Regions from separate parts of the Micromonospora craniellae genome, predicted to be linked through region 1. Evidence: predicted binding sites of a transcription regulator. Region 1 holds the regulator's gene; the other holds the start of a gene.

Region 1 (7,566 bases):
GTGACCACGGCCTGGGCCGTGCCGCCCCGACCGTCGGCGAGCAACAGTTCCTCGCCGACCCGGAGCCGCTGCACGGTGGCGGCGTGGTGGCCCTCCGGCCCGTCGAGCACCGTCGAGTCGGCGGTGGGCAGCGACTCGACCAGGAAGAGCGGCGCGGACACCTCAGGCGTGGCCGTTGAAGGCATCGCGCATCCGGGAGAAGAAGCCGCCCTGCTTGCTGAGCTCGGCGACCTCCTCGCCCCGGGTCTTGGCGAACTCGCGCAGCATCCGCTCCTGCTCGGCGTCGAGCTTCGTCGGGGTACGGACGTCGAGGTGGACGTAGAGGTCGCCCCGGCCGGTGCCACGCAGGTGCGGCACGCCCCGGGCCCGTAGCCGCAGCGTGCTGCCCGGTTGGGTGCCCGGCTTGACGTCGACCGGCTCCTCGCTGTCCAGCGCCTTGATGGTCAGCCGGGTGCCGAGCGCGGCGGCGGTCATCGGCACCGTCACCCGGCAGTGCAGGTCGTCGCCCTTGCGGGAGAAGACGTCGTGCGGCCGCTCGTGGATCTCCACGTAGAGGTCACCGGCGGTGCCGCCGCCCGGGCCGACCTCGCCCTGCTGCGCGAGACGGATCCGCATCCCGTCCTCCACGCCGGCCGGGATCTTCACGGTCAGCGAGCGGCGGGTCCGGACCCGGCCGTCACCGGCGCAGGTGGGGCAGGGGTGCGGGACGGTGGTGCCGTAACCCTGGCAGACCGTGCACGGCCGGGCGGAGACCACCTGGCCGAGGAAGGTGCGCTGCACCGACTGCACCTCGCCCCGGCCGCCGCACGCCTCGCAGGTGGCCAGGTGGGTGCCGGCGGCCGTGCCGGCCCCGGTGCAGGTGGTGCAGAGCACCGCGGTGTCGACCGTGATCGGGGCCTCGACCCCGAAGGCGGTCTCGTGCAGGTCCAGTTCCAGCCGCAGGATCGCGTCGGCCCCGGGCCGGGTACGCGGGCGCGGGCCACGCCCGGCGCCGGTGGCCCCGCCGAAGAAGGCGTCCATGATGTCCTGGAAGCCGACGAAGGGTCCGGCGCCGCCGGGGCCGCCCGGCCCACCGGCACCGCCGCCGCCCGGTGCGAGCGGATCGCCACCGAGGTCGACGATCTGCCGTTTCCGGTCGTCGGACAACACCTCGTACGCGGCGTTGATGTCCTTGAACTTCTCCTGGGCCTCCGGGTCCGGATTCACGTCCGGGTGGAACTGGCGCGCCAGCTTGCGGTAGGCGCGCTTGATCTCGTCGTCGGAGGCCCCTCGGCTCACGCCGAGAATGCCGTAGTAGTCCCTGGCCACTGGGTTCCGTGTCCTCGTGTTCGTCTCGCGTTACGCCGGTCGGTGGCGGCAGCCTGCCGTCGGCCCTGACTGGTCAGTTCTGGGCCAGCAGCTCGCCCACGTAGCGTGCCACGGCCCTCACCGTGGCGATTGTTCCGGGGTAGTCCATCCGGGTCGGTCCCAGCACGCCCATCCCCCCGACGATGGTCGCGCCCGGGCCGTAACCGGTGCTGACCACGGATGCCGCCCGTAGGTTGTCGATCTGGTTCTCGTCGCCGATGCGTACCCGTAGCGTGCTCGGTTCGGCCTCGCCGATGAGTTTGAGCAGGACCACCTCCTCCTCGAGCGCTTCGAGGATGGGGCGCAGCGACCCCTGGAAGTCGAGCAGGCCGCCACGGGCCAGGTTGGCGGTGCCGGCCAGGGCGATCCGCTCCTCGTGCCGTTCGACAAGGGTCTCCAGCAGGACGGTGGAGAGGGTGGTCATGGCCGGGCGCAGGTGCGGCGCGGACTCGTCGATGAGCGACTGCACCAGCGGTGGTGTGTCGGACAGGCGGGTACCGACCAGCTTCTCGTTGACCAGCCGGCGCAGGTCGAGGACGTCGTCGGCGGGGACGGGCGCGGGCAGTTCGACCAGCCGCTGTTCCACCCGACCGGTGTCGGCGATCATCACCAGCGTCAGCCGGGTGGTGGAGATCGGCACGAGTTCCAGGTGCCGGACCGTGGAGCGGGCCAGGCTCGGATACTGCACCACGGCGACCTGGCGGGTCAGTTGCGCGAGCAGGCGTACGGTGCGGTACACCACGTCGTCGAGGTCCACCGCGCCGACCAGGAACCGCTCGATCGCCCGGCGTTCGGCCGGGCTGAGCGGCTTGATCCGACTGAGCCGGTCGACGAAGAGGCGGTAGCCGCGATCGGTGGGCACCCGCCCGGCGCTGGTGTGCGGCTGGCGGATGTAGCCCTCCTCCTCCAGCACGGCCATGTCGTTGCGCACGGTGGCCGGGGACACGCCGAGTTGGTGCCGTTCGACGAGTGACTTGCTGCCGACCGGCTCCTGGGTGGCGACGTAGTCCTCGACGATCGCCCGGAGTACGGCGAGTTTCCGGTCGTCGAGACCCATCCTTCCCACCTCCTGTCGCAGGTCAGCCCGGAGCGGCCCGAGTGTCAGAGGAACACTCTGGCACTCGAATGTAGCGAGTGCCAGTCTACGTCGGGGTTCCCGTGGACGCGATGATCAAGACCTCCCGGGTGTACGGGGGCCGATCGGCGGGTTGACACTCGCCGGTGTCGCTATGGTGCGCCGTTGCCGCTGGCCCCTACCGTGACTCGTATGACTGAACCACCTCGTCCTCCAGGGTCCGGCGACGAACCCACGACTCCACTGTCGGGCTCGTCGGGCCAGCCCGGCTATCCCCCGCCCGGGGGCTATCCGCCTCCCGCCGGCGACCAGCCCCCGCCGCCCGGCGGCTACGGCACTCCGGGTGACTACCCCCCGCCCGGTGGCTACCCGCCCCCCGGCGGCTATCCCCCGCCTGGCGGGGAGCCCGGTGTCGGGTACCCGACGGGCGGATACGGCCCTCCGGGTGGCGGCTACGCCAACAACGAGGACAAGACCTGGACCCTGATCGCCCACTTCGGCGGCCCGCTCGGGGTGTTCGTGGGTGGTGGTCTGCTCGGCTGGGTGGCGCCGCTGATCGCGATGATGACGCGCGGGCAGCAGAGCCCGGTGGTCCGGGCCCACGCGGTGGCCGCCCTGAACTTCCAGATCACCTGGGCCATCGCCGGGTTGCTCAGCTGGGTGCTCACCGCGATCACCTGCGGGCTGCTGTTCTTCGTGCCGTTCCTGGTCTGGATCGTGCCGGTGATCTTCGGCATCATCGCCGGGGTCAAGGCCAACGAGGGCGCCCTCTACCGCTACCCGATGACCTACTCCTTCGTGAAGCGCTGACCTCGGGGACGCCGGTCAGGGCAGCAGGTCCCGCACCACGGCGTCGGCAAGCAGCCGGCCACGCACCGTCAGGACGGCGTGGCCGGCCGCGTGGGCGGACGCGGCGAGCAGGCCCTGCCCCACCGCCCGCGCGGCGGCCGCGCGACCGGCGTCGTCGAGGACGTCCAGCGGCAGCCCGGACGCGAGCCGTAGCCGCAGCATGACGTCCTCCATGTGTGCCTCGCCGCCGGTGAGCACCTCCCGGGCCAGCCCGGGAGACTCACCGGCGGCCAGCCGGCCGGCGTACTCGCGGGGGTGCTTGACGTTCCACCAGCGCACACCACCGATGTGACTGTGCGCGCCGGGGCCGAGGCCCCACCAGTCGCCGCCGGTCCAGTAGAGCAGGTTGTGCCGGCACCGGGCGGCCGGCGTCCGCGCCCAGTTGGACACCTCGTACCAGGAGAAACCGGCGGCGTCGAGGGCAGCCTCGGCGGCCAGGTAACGCTCCGCGGCGACGTCGTCGTCCGGGTACGGCAGCTCGCCGCGACGCATCCGCGCGGCCAACCGGGTGCCGGCCTCGACGATCAGGGCGTACGCGCTGACGTGGTCGACGCCCGCCGCCACCACCTGGGCCAGCGACTCGGCGAAGTCCTCCGCCCGCTCCCCCGGCGTCCCGTAGATCAGGTCCAGGTTGACGTGCGCGAACCCGGCGTCGCGCGCCTCCAGTGCGGCGGCCGGTGCGCGACCGGCCCGGTGCTTGCGGTCGAGCACGGCGAGCACCCCGGGCGTGGCCGACTGCATGCCGAGCGAGATCCGGGTGTAGCCGGCCGCCCGCAGTTCCTTGAGCGAGACCGGGTCGACCGACTCCGGGTTGGCCTCGGTGGTCACCTCGGCGTCGGCGTCCAGCCCCCAGGTGCGGTCGATCGCGTCGAGGATGCGGGCCAGATCGTCGGCGGGCAGCAGGGTGGGGGTGCCGCCGCCGACGAAGACGGTCTCCACCCGGCCCGGCGGCGTCTCGCCCAGCACCCGCGCGGCGAGGGCCAGCTCGGCGAGCACCGTGTCGGCGTACCCCTCCCGGCTCGCGCCGCCCAGTTCCTCGGCGGTGTACGTGTTGAAGTCGCAGTAGCCGCAGCGGCTGGCGCAGAAGGGCACGTGCACGTACACCCCGAAGCCCCGGTGCCCGACGCGGGCGCGGGCGGACGCGGGCAGCGATCCGTCGGTGGGTACGGGTTCGCCTGCTGGAAGGAGGCCGGGCATGGCCACTAGTGTGCCCTCACATGACCTCTCCCGACGCGCTCGTGCAGGTCGCCACGGCCCGCGGGGTGACCACCCTCACCCTGGACAGCCCACACAACCGCAACGCGCTCTCCACGCCGTTGATGACCGAACTGTTGGCCGGGCTGGCCGCCGCGGTCGACGACGACACGGTCCGGGTGATCGTGCTGGACCACACCGGCCCGGTCTTCTGTTCCGGGGCGGACCTGAAGGAGACGGCGGCGGCGTACGCCAGCGGGACGGTGCCCGCCGGGATGCTGGGTGACGTGCTCGCGGCGGTCCGGGAGTGCCCGAAGCCGGTGTTGGCGCGGGTGGCCGGTCCCGCGCGGGCCGGCGGCCTGGGCCTGATCGCCGCGGCCGACCTGGCGGTCTGCGCGGCGGAGGCCACGTTCGCCTTCACCGAGGTACGGATCGGGGTGATCCCGGCGGTGATCTCGGCGACGGTGCTGCCCCGGCTGCTTCCTCGGGCCGCCGCCGCGTTGTACCTGACCGGCGACACCTTCGACGGCCGGCGAGCGGCCGAGATCGGCCTGGTGACCACGGCGGTGCCCGCCGACGAGCTGGACGGCACGGTGCGGCGCTACCTCGACTCGCTGGTACGTGGCGCCCCGGCGGCGCTGGCCGGCGCGAAGGAGCTGCTGCGCCGCCCGGTCGGCACCGACCTGCGCGCCGAACTGGCGGAGCTGTCCGCGCTGTCCACCGGCTACTTCCTGTCCGGCGACGGCATGGAGGGCGTCACCGCGTTCCGCGAGAAGCGCCCGCCCCGTTGGGTCGCCGAACTCGACAGGTGAGGACGGGCCGCCCCGGGGAACCCTGAGGGCACCGGCGACGGGGGAAACCGGGCGGACGACCCGTACGGGCCGACGCCGGACGTACGCTTGGCGGACCTTGGCAACGGGAGGTGTGGGTGCGGGCTCGGGCAGTCGTGACCGGTTTCGTGGTCCTCGTGTTGATCGTCGTGATCGGGATCGTCCTCGGCCTGCGGCAGGCGGGCGAACAGTTGCGGCTGCCGTTCGCCGGCCGGGCGTGCACGGTGCAGGCCGACGGTGAGGTGACGCTGGACTCGCAGCAGATGGCCAACGCGGCGACGATCGCGGCCATCGGCGCCCAGCGCAAGATGCCCGAGCGGGCGGTGGTGGTGGCGCTGGCCACCGCCTACCAGGAGTCCGGGCTGCGCAACCTGGCCGGTGGCGACCGCGACTCGGTGGGGCTGTTCCAGCAGCGGCCGAGCCAGGGTTGGGGCACACCGGAGGAGATTCGCGACCCCCGGTACGCGTCCAAGAAGTTCTACGCGGCGCTGAAGAAGGTACGCGGCTGGGAGGACATGCGGGTCACCGACGCCGCACAGAAGGTGCAGCGCTCCGCCTTCCCAGAGGCGTACGAGAAGTGGGCCGACGAGTCGGAGGTGCTGACCCGGGCGCTGCTCGGGCACGCCACCACGGCGGTCACCTGCACGGTGGGTGGCGACCCGGTGCTGCGCGGCGCGGCGGCGATCGACGCGCTGGCCGAGGGACTGGCGCTCGACTGGGGCCTGGTGGCCCTTGCCCCCGACGACCGGCCGTCAGGGCGGGGCTACTTCAGCTCGGCTGTCGACGACGACGGCAACCCGATCTATCTGAAGGTGGGGATCAACGACTTCGAGCGGAGCCCCGGCGGCAGCCTGATGACCTCCGCCGAGGGCGTGCGGTCCGGCTGGCGGTACGCGCACTGGCTGGTCGCCCACGCCAAGCAGCACGGGGTGAAGCGGGTGACCTACCACGGCCGGGAGTGGAGCGCCAGGCGCGGCGACTGGAAGCGCCTCCCGGACAGCGACCGGGGCGACACGGAGGTCCTCGCCGAGGTGCACGCCGATGTCTGACCGACCCTGATCTCCTTACCCGCAGTCACCGCGAAATCCGGCTATCACCCCATACCCCCCCAGCGAAACCACTCTCCGTAGCGCCGTGTAGTTGATCCAGCGCCCTCAGTCGCAGTCTCGTCGAGATGGCGCCGGGGCATTCTCCGGGGTGTGTGCACGCGAGTTACGATCGGCGGCCTGTGCCCAGAATTGGTTTCACCTCTTGGGGAGGGGTACGACGTGGCATACGACTACGGCGACCGGACCGGCTACGAACCGATCAGCGACGTCGATCGCAAGGAGTTCCACGAGCAGGGCTTTCTCCTGCTGCGCAACGTCCTGACCGAGGATCACCGGGCCGCTCTCGAGGCCGCGGTCGACCGGGTGTACGAGGAGGAGAAGGCCAAGGGCAAGACCACCAAGGACGGCACCCTGCACCTGCTGGGCTTCCTTGAGCGCGACGAGCTCTTCGGCGAGCTGCTGACCCATCCGATCGCCTTCCCGTACATGTGGGGCCTGGCCGGGTGGAACATCTACTCGCACCACAACCACCTCGACGTCACCCCGCCGGCGCTGGAGCCGGAGAGGCCGTACTGGGGGTGGCACCAGGACGGGTACCGGCAGAACTCCGACCCGGAGACGATGGACCCGAACCTGCCTCGGCCGATGTTCTCGCTGAAGGTCGCCTACGTGCTCTCCGACCTGTCGGAGAACGGTCGCGGCGCGACCAAGGTGATCCCGGGCAGCCACCTGTGGAACTCGCTGCCCCGCCCGGCGGACACCACGGTGCACAACCCGGACCCGGAGGGCACCGTCGAGATCACCGCCAATCCCGGTGACGCCTTCATCTTCGACCGTCGCCAGTGGCACTCCCGGTCGACGAACCTGTCGACCATCACCCGCAAGATGCTCTTCGTCGGCTACACCTACCGGTGGATCCGCCCGCTGGACGAGCTGCACATCGACTCCGACGGCGAGTGGTGGAACAACCGCACGCCGGTGCAGCGCCAGCTCTGCGGTGAGGGCACCCACACCGCGAACTACTGGGGCATCAACTGGGACGGCTACATCGACGACGAGATCCCGCTGCGCAAGGAGCTCAAGGAGCGCGGCCAGCTCAACCGCAACATCCCCTGGCTCCGCTGACCTTGATGTAAGGAAGGGTCCCCTGCTAACGCCTGGTGCATAGCAGGGGACCCTTCCTAACACCCTCCAGCGCACAGCACCTCCGGCGGCGCGGAGC
Region 2 (7,566 bases), 880 kb from region 1:
TCAAGCTGGACGCGAGCGACACCGCGACCTACTCGCGGGAGTGGTTCGGGCCCATCTCCTTCGCCATCGCCACCGACTCCACCGCGCACAGCCTGGACATCCTCCGCGCGACCGTGGGGGAGAAGGGCGCGCTGACCGCGGCCGTCTACTCCAGCGACGAGGCGGTGCTGGCCGCTGCCGAGAGCGCCGCGATCGAGGTCGGGGTGCACCTGTCCGGCAACCTCACCGGCGGGGTCTTCGTGAACCAGTCGGCGGCGTTCTCCGACTTCCACGGCAGCGGGGCGAACGCGGCGGCCAACTCGGCGCTCACCGACGGAGCTTACGTCGCCAACCGCTTCCGCATCGTGCAGAGTCGGCGGCACGCCTAGGTTTCTCACGGTGGAGGGTTTCCGGGCAGCCCGACCCGCTCCGGGCGGTCAGGCGTGATCCCTGCGTGGGTCGGGCTGCCCCGGAACCCTAATGAGTCACCAGAGCGACTATGCGCAGCGACGCATCTGGAGTTCGCGGAGGGCGGGGACGGTCGGGTGCGGAACCCGTACACCGGTGTCGACGAAGCCGATCCGCTGGTAGGCCCGGTAGGCGCGGTCGTTGCCCACCACCACTTCGAGCATCAGCTCCCGCCGCCCGCAGTCGCGGGACCAGGCGCCCACCGCGTCGACCAGGTCTGCGAGCAGGCCGGTGCCGCGCCAGGCCGGGGTGACGTAGACCGCGTAGACCACGGTGACCGCGAGTTCCGTGGGGTGGGCGACACCGCCCGCGTGCCCGACCAGTCGACCGCCGGGATCCGCCACGAACTGGGCGGTGTGCGTGCCGGCCGAGACCTGGGCGATCCGGGCGGCGTACTCGGCGTGCGGGCGGGCGGCGGCCTCCGCGATCGTCTCCAGGAAGGCCAGCGGAGCGTCGGCGAGCATCTCCAGACGTAGGGCCCGCGCCCGGGCGGCGTCCGTCCGCTCGACCCGGCGGACGGCCGCCCGCAGCGTGCCGGTCCCGTCGATGGTGCTCGCCATGTCGGCATGCTTACCACAATGACGTTCGGCGATGCCGCCAGTCGGAATATGCCCGATTTGTGGTCGTGCGCCGCCGTCACGCCTCGTGTACCGTGCGATTTCGGTCACCGTTTTCGGGGTCGTCGCGGATCGCTGAAAGCCGGTGGTCTCCGGGTGCTCGGCGTGCCGGTGCCCGGGGTAGTGGTACGCCGCGCAGAGTGAGGACAACACCGTGGCACAGGGCACCGTGAAGTGGTTCAACGCCGAAAAAGGCTATGGCTTCATCGCCGTCGACGGCGGGCAGGACGTCTTCGTCCACTTCTCCGCGATCGAGATGGACGGCTACAAGGCGCTGGACGACGGCCAGCGGGTGGAGTTCGAGATCGCCCAAGGTCAGAAGGGCCCTCAAGCCGAGCGGGTACGCGTCATCTGAGCACACGCCGCGGCCACCTCGCCGGCTGATCGTCGGACGGGGTTACGGGACCGTGGCGGGGGCAGGGCTGCGGTACGTGGGCCGACCAGGGAAGATCATGGGCCGATCCAGCCATCGCTGAGGAGTGCTCATGTCCGACCAGCCGCCTCCGGCGGGTCCGTCCTCGTCCTCCGACGAGCCGGGCCGGCCCTCGCCCGCGAACGAGCCGAACCGGCCCGCGAACGAGCCTGAGCCGCCACCTGCCGACCCCATGGCCTCGGTCCCGTCGTCAGGTGCCGGTGAGCCGTCCGGTGCACCGGCGGTGCCCGGCGTTCCGAGCGATGCCGGTGCTCCGGCCCATGGCGCGGGGGCGGCCAGCGCCCAACCGTGGGGCGGTGCTCCCGAATCCGGCGTGCTTGGCCAGCCGGGCGCCGCGACGCCCTATCCCGGGCAGCCCTATCCCGGGCAGCCCTATCCCGGGCAGCCGTATCCGGCGCAGGCGGCCGGGCCGTTGCCCTATCCCGGTCAGCCCTATCCGACGTCGTCCTACGGTGGGTACCCGCCCCCGGGATATGGCCTCGACCCCGCCAGCCCGTTGGTCAATCCGCCCGGTGCCGGTGTGGGTGGCTGGTACGCGCGCTGCGTCGGCGCGGTCCGCCGGGGCTGGTCGATGCTGCTGCCGATCGCCCTGATCACCCAGGTGCTGCCGTCGGTGGCGGTGGCGGTGCTGTCGCTTGCGATCGACCCCTCCGCGCGGTGGGAGGAACAGCTCACCAGCGACAGCGCCGTGCTGCCCGCCGGGTTCTGGGCCGATGCCTTCCTGTGGGTGGGCGGCCTGTTCGGGATGGGTCTGATCGCCAGCCTGGTGCAGTGCGTCGGTTGGGCTGCCGGCACCTGGGTGATCGCGCGGCAGGCGGCCGGTGCGCCGGTCGACCTCGGCACGGCCCTGCGCTACGGGCTGCGACGGGCGTTCGGGCTCTGGGGCTGGACCCTGCTCGCCGGGATGATCGTGCTGTTCGGGCTCTGCCTCTGCTTCCTGCCCGGTATCTACGCGGTGTTCGCGCTGGCGATGGTCGGCCCGGTCTACCTGTTCGAGCGGGAGAACCCGATCGTCCGTTCGCACCAGATGCTGCGGCAGCGGTTGGGCCTGCTGCTCGGTCGGTTGGCGATGGTGATCGGCGCAGTGCTCGGCGTATCGCTGGTCGTGGCCCTGATCGAGCAGGCGGCGCTGCTGCCGATGGGCACCACTCCGATGGACACCCGGGCGGCGACGGCCGGCACGTTCGTGGTGACGGCGATGGCGGCGCTGCTGACCCTGCCGGTCCACGTCGCCCAGTTGGTCGGGCTGGTCGTCACGTACGCCGAGCAGCGGGCGCACGAGGGGCCGGTGAACGACGCCCAACTGGCTCACGAACTCGGCTGACCCCGGCGGTCGTGCTTGCACTCGGCAAGGCAGAGTGCTAAACAAGTCATTGGCACTCGCATGGCGTGAGTGCCAGTTGGTCGGGACGGTGGGGCCACCGCCGCACTCGGGGGACGACCCCGGGCGGGGCAGTGGCCGGTCGTCGCGGGCTATCCGGCCCGGCCGAGGAGACGTCGCCGTCGCCAGGTGGCGACGTCCCAAGGTGCGTACACCAGACGGCCCGTCCGGGGCACCACCCCGGCTGGTCCGTGAGTGTCCAGGAGGACAACGCCGTATGGCCAAGATGATCGCGTTCGACGAAGAGGCTCGCCGCGGCCTCGAGCGGGGCATGAACCAGCTCGCCGACGCCGTGAAGGTGACCCTCGGCCCCAAGGGCCGCAACGTCGTGCTCGAGAAGAAGTGGGGTGCCCCCACCATCACCAACGATGGTGTGAGCATCGCCAAGGAGATCGAGCTCGAGGACCCGTACGAGAAGATCGGCGCCGAGCTGGTCAAGGAGGTCGCCAAGAAGACCGACGACGTGGCCGGTGACGGCACGACGACGGCGACCGTCCTGGCCCAGGCTCTCGTTCGCGAGGGTCTGCGCAACGTGGCCGCCGGCGCCAACCCGATGGCCCTCAAGCGGGGCATCGAGTCGGCCGTGGCCAGCGTCTCGGAGGAGCTGCTGAAGCTCGCCAAGGACGTCGAGACCAAGGAGCAGATCGCCTCCACCGCCTCCATCTCCGCCGGTGACAACACCGTCGGTGAGATCATCGCCGAGGCGATGGACAAGGTGGGCAAGGAAGGCGTCATCACCGTCGAGGAGAGCAACACCTTCGGGCTGGAGCTGGAGCTCACCGAGGGCATGCGCTTCGACAAGGGCTACATCTCGGCCTACTTCATGACCGACCCGGAGCGTATGGAGGCCGTCTTCGACGACCCGTACATCCTGATCGCCAACAGCAAGATCTCGTCGGTCAAGGACCTGCTCCCGATCCTGGAGAAGGTCATGCAGGGCGGCAAGCCGCTGCTGATCATCGCCGAGGACCTGGAGGGCGAGGCCCTGGCCACCCTGGTGGTCAACAAGGTCCGGGGCACCTTCAAGTCGGTCGCCGTCAAGGCGCCGGGCTTCGGTGACCGCCGCAAGGCCATGCTGACCGACATCGCCATCCTCACCGGTGGCCAGGTCATCAGCGAGGAGGTCGGCCTCAAGCTGGACGCCGCCGGTCTCGACATGCTGGGCCGCGCCCGCAAGGTCGTGGTGACCAAGGACGAGACCACCATCGTCGACGGTGCCGGTGACGCCGAGCAGATCCAGGGCCGGGTGAACCAGATCCGGGCCGAGATCGACAAGAGCGACTCCGACTACGACCGGGAGAAGCTGCAGGAGCGGCTGGCCAAGCTGGCTGGCGGTGTTGCGGTGATCAAGGTCGGCGCGGCCACCGAGGTCGAGCTCAAGGAGCGCAAGCACCGCATCGAGGACGCCGTGCGCAACGCCAAGGCCGCCGTCGAGGAGGGCATCGTCCCGGGTGGTGGTGTCGCGCTGGTGCAGGCCGGCAAGACCGCCTTCGACAAGCTGGACCTGGCCGGCGACGAGGCGACCGGCGCGCAGATCGTCAAGATCGCGCTGGACGCCCCGCTGCGGCAGATCGCCGTCAACGCCGGCCTGGAGGGTGGCGTCGTCGTCGAGCGCGTCCGCAACCTCGACGCCGGCCACGGCCTCAACGCCGCGTCCGGTGAGTACGTGGACCTGCTGGCCGCGGGCATCATCGACCCGGCCAAGGTGACCCGTTCGGCGCTGCAGAACGCCGCGTCGATCGCCGCGCTGTTCCTCACCACCGAGGCCGTCGTGGCGGACAAGCCGGAGAAGGCCCCGGCCGCCCCGGCTGGTCCGGGTGGCGGAGACATGGACTTCTGAGTCCAGCACCACACGCCGGAAAGGGCGGGCCGCGTCAGCGGTCCGCCCTTTTCCTATGTCGGCAGCGGCCGCTCGTCGCGCCGCTGCTGCGTCCGGTCGTACGGTGGGCGGTGCAGAGCCGGCTCGTCGACCAGGATGAGCGGCTCCTCGGGTGGTTCGGCCGCCCCGCTCATCTCCGCCAACTGCTCGGCGTCGCCGTAGTCGAGCCGATCGGTCGGCAGTTGGGCCGGGAGTTCGGGAACCGCGACCCAGTGCACCGGCAGGGTGTCCCGGATCTGCTCGTCATCCGTGGTCATGGCTGCCTCCTCTACGCAAAACGGTAGGGGGCGTCGATGGCCGGGGTGGGCGAACGGTGCTATCGGAGGCTATGCGCCGGTTGCCCCGTTCGGGGCGTCGAGCGTTCCTCCGGCAGGTCGAGCGCCCGTCGGCAGAGGTGCACCACCTCGGCGGCCCGCTCGACGGTCAACTCGACGATCGGGGTCCCGTCCATGGCTGCCGACCCTAGATCACATTCGTGTCCGGTGTCAGGCCGCGATCCGGCCTCAGCCGCGGGCGGTCTCGACGGCCGCGTACGCGTCGACCAGCCCGGCGCCGGCCACGTTCGCCGTACCGCCGCAGGTGCTGGAGCCGGCGGGGACGTCGATCGGGGTGGCCGTATCGCGCAGGATCCGCCGCGTCCGGTCCAGGTCACCGACGAGGTCCGGGTTGGCCGACCACATCAACGCCACCACGCCGGCCACCTGCGGGGTCGCCATGGAGGTGCCGCCGAGCGTGGCGTAGCCGCCCCCGGGCATCGCGGAGAGGACGTCCGCGCCCGGTGCCACCAGGTCCGGTTTGTTCACACCGGACGGGGCGGGACCCCGGGACGAGAAGTCGGTGACCCGCCGCCGGTCGTCGACCGCGCCGACAGTCAGCACGTCCGGGTAGGGTGCCGGCGGGTCCTGGATGGATCGGCAGAACGGGCCGGTGTTGCCGGCGGCGGCCACCACGAGGATCCCGGCGGCCTCCAGCGCGTCGACGGCCGGCACCAGCGCACGAGGGTCGCAGCCCTCGATCGGTGGGCAACCCCACGAGTTCGTCAGGATCTCCGGTGCCCGGGCCGGGCGTCCCTGCGCGAACGGGTCGCCGCCCGGCGGGAAGGGCGCCAGCATGAACTGGAGGCAGTCCAGGTACGTGGCCGGGTTGCCCAGGTTGCGGTCGAGGTTGACGCAGCCGACCCACTGCGCTCCCGGTGCCACGCCGATGCCGCCCCGCCCGACGGCGCTGCCCGCCGTGTGGGTGCCGTGCCCGCTGCGGTCGGTCGGCGTACGGCTGTCGTTCCACGGGTCGAACCACGAGTCGTCGCCGCCCCGGAAACCGGGGGCCAGCGCCGGATGCCCGGCGTCCACCCCGGAGTCCGAACTGCCCACGGTCACCCCGGCCCCGGTCACCGCCAGCTCGGACCAGACGCGGTCCGCGCCGATCATGGTGATGTTCCACGGCGGTCCGGTCGGCGCGGGCGCGTCGCCTCGTGTCGTACCGTCGGGCACCGGTAGCGGGCGCAGCCGCTGGCTGACCAGGACGCGGGCCACCTCGGGCCGGGCCGTCAGCCAGGCCCGCACCGCCGGCCCGCCGTCCACCTCGATCGCGTTGACCAGGTAGTAGGCGGTGTGGTCCAGCCGCAGCCGGCGCAGATCCCGGCGCAGGCCGACCTGGGTCCGCTCGGCGGTGTCGACCAGACGCCGGTAGACCTCCTCGGCACGGGCGTCCCGGCCCGCCTTCCCGGCCCCGGCCGGCAGGCCGGTCAGGTCGGCCTGCTCCCGCAGCACCACGAACAACCGTTCTCCGTGCAGCCCCGGCTGGCCGGCGACAGCACCCCCGACACCGACCGTCAGCAGCATGATCAGGGCGGTCGTCCAGGCCGTCGCCCGGCGGGGCGGGCGCGCCGAGAGCCGGGCCAGCAGCAGCGCGTACCCGATCGACAGCAGGAGCGCGATGAGGAGCCCGGCACCGGTGGTGACCGCCACCCAGAACGGGATGTCCCGGCTGCCCGCCAGCAGCAGGGTGACCTCCTCCGGATCGGTGAAGGCCAGCGGCCCGAACACTCCCAGCCCGACCAGCCAGGCGGTGGGGAGGCGACCGTGCCGCCGGTCGGTGCGCCGGGCCAGGGCCCGCAGTGCGGCCAGCGCGAAGCCGGCCGGTGGCAGGGCCAGCAGCAGCGGCAACTGGGCACCCGACTGGCCGGCCCCGGCACCGACCAGCAGCAGCACCACACCGGCGACCAGACCGCCGAGCAGCACCAGCCGAGCCGGTCGGGGTGGCTCGTCGACCTCGTGGTGGCCCCAGAAGCGGGCGTCCAGCAGTGCGCCGGCCAGCGCTCCCACGGCGGCGGCGGCCAGCCCGGCCAGCAGCGTCTCCAGCAGCCCGCCGAGCGCGCCGAACCGGACCCAGGGCATCAGCAGGACCAGCCCACCGGCGACACCGAGCAGGGTCACCGAGGTCGGACGCGGAGCCGGGGGCGAGGCCCGGTCGGGCCCGGTCGCCTCCGGCGGATCAGCCACCGGCCCGGGTCGATCGCTGCCCGGGTCGGCCACCACCTGCGCCCCGGGCGACTCCGCCCCCGCCCCGGGCGACTCCGGCGACGACGGCGGTACCGGCGGCGTGGTCTGCCAGCCGGGTACGGCCGGTGGGGCACTGCGGGGAGCGGGGGCCAGGCGGGGGGAGAGGCGGTGGGCGAGCAGTGCCAGCAGCGCGGCGGTCAGGGCCAGCGCGGCGAGGTACGCCTCGTGGTGCACCGGGGGAATCGTCCGCAGCAGCCCGAGCACGCCCAGCGCGAGCGTCCCGGACAGCCAGGCCCGGCCGGCGGCGC

Evidence for each region. Region 1 encodes HrcA, which represses chaperone genes, less so after heat shock. Its sites were predicted from a motif close to GGTTNGCACNCTCNNNNNGAGNGTGCNAACC; they were not measured.
Region 2: groL (chaperonin GroEL) is a predicted target of HrcA. The motif match lies at 2,869-2,899, and genes of this name have one in related genera.

What each region holds. Positions count from the first base shown of each region.
Region 1 covers NZ_CP061725.1:4,840,661-4,848,226, reverse strand. Annotated here, with positions in the region: gene ID554_RS22065 (16S rRNA (uracil(1498)-N(3))-methyltransferase) at 1-161, opposite strand, end outside; gene dnaJ (molecular chaperone DnaJ) at 163-1,308, opposite strand; gene hrcA (heat-inducible transcriptional repressor HrcA) at 1,382-2,404, opposite strand; gene ID554_RS22050 (DUF4870 domain-containing protein) at 2,615-3,232, shown strand; gene hemW (radical SAM family heme chaperone HemW) at 3,248-4,468, opposite strand; gene ID554_RS22040 (enoyl-CoA hydratase-related protein) at 4,489-5,277, shown strand; gene ID554_RS22035 (hypothetical protein) at 5,388-6,344, shown strand; gene ID554_RS22030 (phytanoyl-CoA dioxygenase family protein) at 6,564-7,469, shown strand.
Region 2 covers NZ_CP061725.1:3,957,257-3,964,822, forward strand. Annotated here, with positions in the region: gene paaN (phenylacetic acid degradation protein PaaN) at 1-368, shown strand, start outside; gene ID554_RS17800 (GNAT family N-acetyltransferase) at 477-1,007, opposite strand; gene ID554_RS17805 (cold-shock protein) at 1,219-1,419, shown strand; gene ID554_RS17810 (hypothetical protein) at 1,811-2,821, shown strand; gene groL (chaperonin GroEL) at 3,096-4,718, shown strand; gene ID554_RS17820 (hypothetical protein) at 4,772-5,014, opposite strand; gene ID554_RS32465 (hypothetical protein) at 5,074-5,208, opposite strand; gene ID554_RS17825 (S8 family serine peptidase) at 5,261-7,566, opposite strand, start outside.